DNA from 2 places in the Serratia rhizosphaerae genome. Region 2 is predicted to be linked to the other one. Evidence: predicted binding sites of a transcription regulator. Region 2 holds the regulator's gene; the other holds the start of a gene.
The links. Region 2 encodes ArgR, which controls arginine synthesis, uptake and breakdown. Its sites were predicted from a motif close to ANTGAATAAAAATACANT; they were not measured.
Positions count from the first base shown of each region.

Region 1: a site for ArgR is predicted at 1,413-1,430, ahead of argA (amino-acid N-acetyltransferase). Genes of this name have one in related genera too.

Region 1 is NZ_CP041764.1:3,318,645-3,322,040, reverse strand. It holds gene amiC (N-acetylmuramoyl-L-alanine amidase AmiC) at 1-1,232, opposite strand, end outside; gene argA (amino-acid N-acetyltransferase) at 1,451-2,788, shown strand; gene recD (exodeoxyribonuclease V subunit alpha) at 2,805-3,396, opposite strand, start outside.
Region 2 is NZ_CP041764.1:1,694,312-1,697,707, reverse strand. It holds gene yhcN (peroxide/acid stress response protein YhcN) at 202-465, opposite strand; gene yhcN (peroxide/acid stress response protein YhcN) at 593-856, opposite strand; gene argR (transcriptional regulator ArgR) at 1,261-1,731, opposite strand; gene mdh (malate dehydrogenase) at 2,197-3,135, shown strand; gene FO014_RS07985 (helix-turn-helix domain-containing protein) at 3,200-3,396, opposite strand, start outside.

The DNA of each region.
Region 1 (3,396 bases), 1.6 Mb from region 2:
GAGAAATAAGCCTTGATACCCGCCAGTATGGATTCCGCGATCTGCTGCTGAAAACGGCTGGTACGCAGTTTACGCTCTTCTTCCACGTTGCTGATAAACGCCGTCTCCACCAGAATGGAAGGAATGTCCGGCGCCTTCAACACCGCAAAACCGGCCTGATCGACACGATTCTTGTGCAACCGGTTGATACTGCCCATCCGATGCAGCACTTCCTTGCCAAATTTCAGGCTGTCGTTGATGGTCGCCGTCTGCACCAGATCGAACATGGTGTGATCCAGATAGCGGTCACCGCTTTTGCTGACGCCGCCAATCTGATCCGATTCGTTCTGCGTCTGCGCCAGATAGCGCGCCGCGGCGCTGGTTGCCCCTTTAGTCGACAGCGCAAACACCGATGAGCCACGCGCCGCACGGTTGGTAAAGGCATCCGCGTGGATGGAGACAAACAGATCGGCGCGCTGCTTGCGCGCTTTTGCCACCCGCACCTTCAGCGGAATGAAAACATCTTCGTTACGCGTCATAAAGACTTTCATATTCGGTTCGCGTTTGATCATCGTTCTCAGCCGACGGGCAATCTGCAGCACGATGTCTTTCTCGCGCGTTTTGTACTTGCCGATCGCACCGGGATCCTCACCGCCGTGCCCCGGGTCGAGCATAATGACAATCGGCCGGTCACGCCCCGCCTTACCGGTTTGCGGCGCTTTGGCCGGTGCCGGCAGCGTCCGTTCCAGATCGCCCTTATTGTAATCTTCCAGCAACGCCAACAGCGGATCATAGTCATCATCACCGGGCGCCGGCTTGCTGGGATACATATCCAGCACCAGACGGTTGCGGTATTCAGCAATCGGCGCCAGGGTGAACATATGCGGGCGGACGTCCTGCTTCAGCTCCAGCACCAGACGCACGGTGTCTTTATCGAACTGGCCGACGCGCGCCTGCTTCAGGTTAGGGTCGCTGTTTTGCACCTGGGAGGCGATGCCTTTCAGCACGCTGTTAAGCTGCACGCCCTCAATATCCACCACGATCCGATCGGGATTGGTCAGCGCAAACTGCTTGTACTTCAGCGCCACGTTGGACTCAAGCGTCACGCGCGTGTAGGTGGATGAAGGCCAGACACGCACCGCGATAACATGCGACGACGCGGCAAAACCGACACGGCTCACGCTCAGCAACCAGGTTGCGGTAACCCCCTGCAACAGACGACGGCGACCCAGATTGTGATTATCGTTTGACATGCGGCTCCAACCAATAGCAGTAGACTAAAAAAACAGCAAAATAGAGACAATGCCGAAAACTTTAACGAATCCATTCGGCGCTGTCATCAGAAAATCTTTTGATGGGTTTTCAATTTATTAACGATTTAACAGTGTTAGCAGGGAAAACAACGCAAATTCCTCCTTGCCATTAGCGGCAGAAAAGAATAAAAATACAAAAATACCGTATAAATATTCACATGAGGTTTGCCGTGAAGGAACGTAGTACAGAGCTGGTTCAAGGATTCCGTCACTCAGTTCCCTATATCAACGCCCACCGCGGCAAGACATTCGTCGTGATGCTCGGTGGCGAGGCGATTGAGCATGAAAACTTCACTAATATCGTTAACGATATCGGGTTGCTGCACAGCCTGGGCATCCGCCTGGTGGTGGTCTACGGCGCACGACCGCAGATTGATGCCAACCTGGCGCAGCATCATCTCGAACCGCTTTATCACAAACATACCCGTGTGACCGATGCGCCGACGCTGGAGCTGGTCAAGCAGGCTGCCGGCCTGCTGCAGTTGGATATCACCGCCCGGCTGTCGATGAGCCTGAACAATACCCCGCTGCAGGGCGCGCATATCAACGTAGTCAGCGGTAACTTTATTATCGCCCAGCCGCTGGGTATCGATGACGGGGTGGATTACCACCACAGCGGGCGTATCCGTCGTATTGATGAAGAGGCTATTCACCGTCAGCTCGACAGCGGCGCCATCGTACTGATCGGCCCGGTGGCGGTTTCCGTCACCGGTGAAAGCTTCAACCTGACCTCAGAAGAAGTAGCGACCCAGTTGGCCAGCAAGCTGAAAGCGGAAAAGATGATCGGCTTTTGTTCTTCACAGGGGGTAACCGACACCGAGGGCGAGATTATCTCCGAACTGTTCCCTAACGATGCGCAGAAACGTCTGGATGCGCTGGAGGAGAACGGCGACTACCACTCCGGCACCGTCCGCTTCCTGCGCGGTGCGGTAAAAGCCTGCCGCAGCGGCGTGCGGCGCTGTCACCTGATCAGCTACCAGGAAGACGGCGCGCTGGTGCAAGAGCTGTTCTCCCGTGACGGTATCGGTACGCAGATCGTGATGGAAAGCGCCGAACAGGTGCGGCGAGCAACCATCAACGACATCGGCGGCATTCTCGAACTGATTCGCCCGCTGGAACAACAGGGCATTCTGGTGCGTCGCTCACGCGAGCAGTTGGAGATGGAGATCGATAAGTTCACCATTATTGAGCGGGATAACCTGACTATCGCCTGTGCGGCCCTCTACCCCTTCCCGGAAGAGAAGATTGGCGAGATGGCCTGCGTGGCGGTGCATCCGGACTACCGCAGTTCATCACGCGGCGAAATGCTGCTGCAGCGGGTGGAAAGCCAGGCGCGGCAGATGGGACTGCAAAAACTGTTCGTGCTTACCACCCGCAGTATTCACTGGTTCCAGGAGCGGGGCTTCACGCCGGCGGAGGTTGACGTACTGCCGATGCAGAAACAGGCGCTGTACAACTATCAGCGCCGCTCAAAAATCCTGCTGGCCGATCTGTAAGTTATGCAGGGGCGTATTAACGCCCCTGTTCATCGTCTGCCATCATCAGACGTTCCGCCAGCCCGCTACGGCGCTGCGTCGGCGTACGCACGGCGCTCATCAATACCTTATCAACAGCATACAGCGACAGCCTCTGACGCGCGCGGGTAATCGCGGTGTACACCAGCTCCCGCGTCAGCACCGGCAGATAATGGTTGGGCAACACCAGCACCGTATGATCGAATTCCGACCCCTGCGACTTATGCACCGTCATCGCATAGGCGGTTTCATGCGCCGGTAAGCGGCTTGGCTGCACCGACTTGATGCTACCGTCCGGCAGTTGGAAGTGAACACGCAATTCCCCTGCCTCATCCGGCAAGGCAATGCCGATATCGCCGTTAAACAGCCCCAGTGCGCTGTCGTTGCGGCCAATCATCACCGGACGCCCCCGATACCAGCGTCCCGCGGCGCCGGGCGTACGCCGTATCAGCCCGACGCGCTGCAGAGCGCTTTCAATCCGTTCATTCAACCCGCTGACGCCGAACGGACCTTCCCGCAGAGCGCACAACACCTGAAAACGCCCAAACGCATCCAGCACCTGTTGCGCATCGACGCCGGCGGCCACCTGC
Region 2 (3,396 bases):
GTCGATGCCGGCGTTATATGCTGATGATAAAAAGCCGCTTTGCGGCTTTTTTCTTGCCCATAAAAAAGCCCCCGCGAGCGGGGGCAATGGGGTTTCGTCGGATAGGACGACGAGGGGTTCTTCAGAGAATTCGCGTTAACGTCAGAACTCGGCAGTGGCATTGACGAGGATAATCAGCTCAGTCAACACGTCCCTGAATGGTTATTTATAGATTTCGGCCGTGGCGTGCCAGTTGCCGTTCTCACGGGCTTCAATAATGCGGTAGGCTTTGGCGCCCTGTTGGTCGGCCTTATCGGACAGCGCCTGGCGAACGTCTGACGGTGAACCGGCGACGCCGCTGGCGGTCACGGTGCCGACAGACTGCAGGGTGCTGGCCTGTTCATTGCTCACCAGCGTGGCGGCTGAAGCGCCAAAAGAGACGGCTGACAGCAGCGCCATCGCTGCAATCGAAAATTTCATGTTCATGATGGTAGTCCTTGATGCTAATCGGTAACGGCCTGGAAGGACGGGTTGTTTTTTTATTCTTGAAGACCGTTATGGGTATAGCGTTGCCAGAGATTTATTCGTCCGTTATCGGAGCGTTCTTGAGTACTTATTTGTAGATTTCTGCCGTGGCGTGGAAGTTGCCTTCATTACGCGCTTCAATCACGCGAAAAGCGGTGGCGCCTTTGGCATCGGCTTTATCAGACAGCGCCTGACGGATATCGGAAGGCGCTGCGGCAACGCCGCTGACGGTAATGGTGCCTGCCGGCTGCAGTTTTGCTGCCTGCTCCGTGTTAACGGATTGTGCTGCAAAAGCACCGAACGAAAGCATAGACAGCACGCCAAGAGTCACAACAGTAGTTTTAACTTTCATGATTTGACCTCGTAGAATTCTTTTATCAGTTCCTGTGAACTGTGATTCATGTCACGGAAATGAGTATACAGCTAGTAACCCGAAAAATTAATAGTTTGCTAACAGTTCCCTATGAAACTTTATCATTATGCTTACCATTTCTTATAACCCACAGGAATAAAAAGTGATTATAAAATGGTCTTTTGATGTTAATTTTCTGTAATATCAAGCAAGTGAGTGACTTTGTCGAAAAGTGCGGAATCGGTCATCTGTGGAAAAATGCAGTGATGAAATGTGGCGAATGATGACGTTGCCGGAGCGATCGTCGTTATTGGCGTGACAGCGAAAAAGTATGCAATAGCCGGGGAGGTTAGGAGGCATGCGTAATACGCGGCCGCAGACCGCGTATTACCGGGAAGTGATAATTACAGTTCCTGTTCGAACAGCGCCAGAATGGCTTCATACAGCTGGCGGGCGGTGAAGGCGCTGGCCGGCGTAACGAAGATGGTGTCATCACCGGCGATGGTGCCGAGGATGCCTTCTGATTTGCCCAGAGAGTCGAGCAGGCGGGCGATCAGCTGTGCTGCGCCAGGGCTGGTGTGGATGACCACCACGGCATCGTTGTGGTCAACGTCGAGCACCAGATTCTTCAGCGGGCTGGTGGTGGTGGGCACCCCCAGTTCGGCGGGAAGGCAGTACACCATCTCCATTTTGGCATTACGCGTGCGTACCGCGCCGAACTTGGTCAGCATGCGTGATACTTTGGATTGGTTAATGTTTTCGAAGCCTTCTTCTTGCAGCGCCAAAACGATCTCGCCTTGCGAACTGAATTTTTCTTCCTTCAATAACGCCTTGAACGCTTTGATCAGATCTTCCTGCTTTGCGGGATTACGCATTTTGCACCGTGGAATGTTGCCAATAGATGTCATTATTATGCATATAGATGAATTTTTATGCAATAAAACCAGGGGGTCGACCAGCAAAAAACGGCCGGAACGACGGGGAAAGGGCGTTATTTTAGCAAAATACGAGTGTCATGAATATGCCCTTTCTCACAGGATTCATCGGCGGAGAATGGTGAATAAAATGTTATTAAAATGATGTTGTTCTGATGTTGCGTAAGGGTGTAATGTAACGGCCGGTTAACTTGCGCGTGAATAACTTCGCACAATTTTCGATTACTGTGCGCTATGCCCTTCATGCACCAGTTATTTAATCTAAAATGTCCGCGATCACGGTTATTTTATTGCGTCAGTTCTCAATCCAATGCTTAAGTGATTGTTTTTAAGGCGCGATAACATAAGTTCCGTAACCCAGAATTCACGGCGCTTTTATATTTAAGATAATACAAGGAGTATAGGATGAAAGTTGCAGTTCTCGGCGCAGCTGGCGGTATTGGCCAGGCCCTTGCCCTTTTACTCAAGACCCAGCTACCTGCAGGTTCTGAACTCTCCCTCTACGACATTGCCCCCGTTACGCCAGGCGTTGCCGTTGACTTAAGCCACATCCCGACCGCCGTTACCATCAAAGGCTTCGGCGGCGAAGACGCCACGCCGGCGCTGCAGGGCGCCGATGTGGTGCTGATTTCCGCTGGCGTAGCACGCAAGCCGGGCATGGATCGTTCCGATCTGTTCAACGTTAACGCCGGCATCGTGCGTAACCTGATTGAACAAGTGGCGAAAACCTGCCCGAAAGCATGCATCGGTATTATCACCAACCCGGTGAACACCACCGTCGCCATTGCGGCGGAAGTGTTGAAGAAAGCGGGCGTGTACGACAAAAACAAACTGTTCGGCGTGACTTCGCTGGATATTATCCGTTCCAACACCTTCGTGGCTGAGCTGAAAGGCAAAAAGCCGGAAGAGCTGAACGTGCCGGTCATCGGCGGCCACTCTGGCGTAACCATTCTGCCTCTGCTGTCTCAGATTCCGGGCGTGAGCTTTACCGATCAGGAAGTGGCCGACCTGACCAAGCGTATTCAGAACGCGGGTACTGAAGTGGTTGAAGCCAAAGCCGGCGGCGGATCGGCTACGCTGTCCATGGGCCAGGCGGCGGCACGCTTTGGTCTGTCTCTGGTGCGTGCGCTGCAGGGTGAGCAGGGCATTGTCGAATGCGCCTATGTGGAAGGCGATGGCAAATACGCCCGCTTCTTCGCACAGCCGCTGCTGCTGGGTAAAAACGGCGTTGAAGAACGTAAAGACATCGGTACGCTAAGCGCCTTTGAGCAAAAAGCGCTGAGCGATATGCTGGACGTTCTGCATAAAGATATCGAGCTGGGCGAGACGTTTATCAACAACTGATTGACCCCACCGCGTGATACAAAGGCCGCCGGCGTGTTCCCGGCGGTTTTTTTATGCCCTGACGTCAGGATTTTATCCGACTCTTGCGGTCCAGCAAACGCCGGGTTTCGGGATCAAAATAGCGACTTGGCCAGATCTCCGAAGGGTGAACGTTCAGCGCCTCGGCGATCAGCCACTCGCCTTTCGGCCAGGGGCGGGACAGGGCGTTCGCCAGGGTTGAGGAACTGAGTCCGGCGCTGCGCGATACTGCTGCCAGTGTCG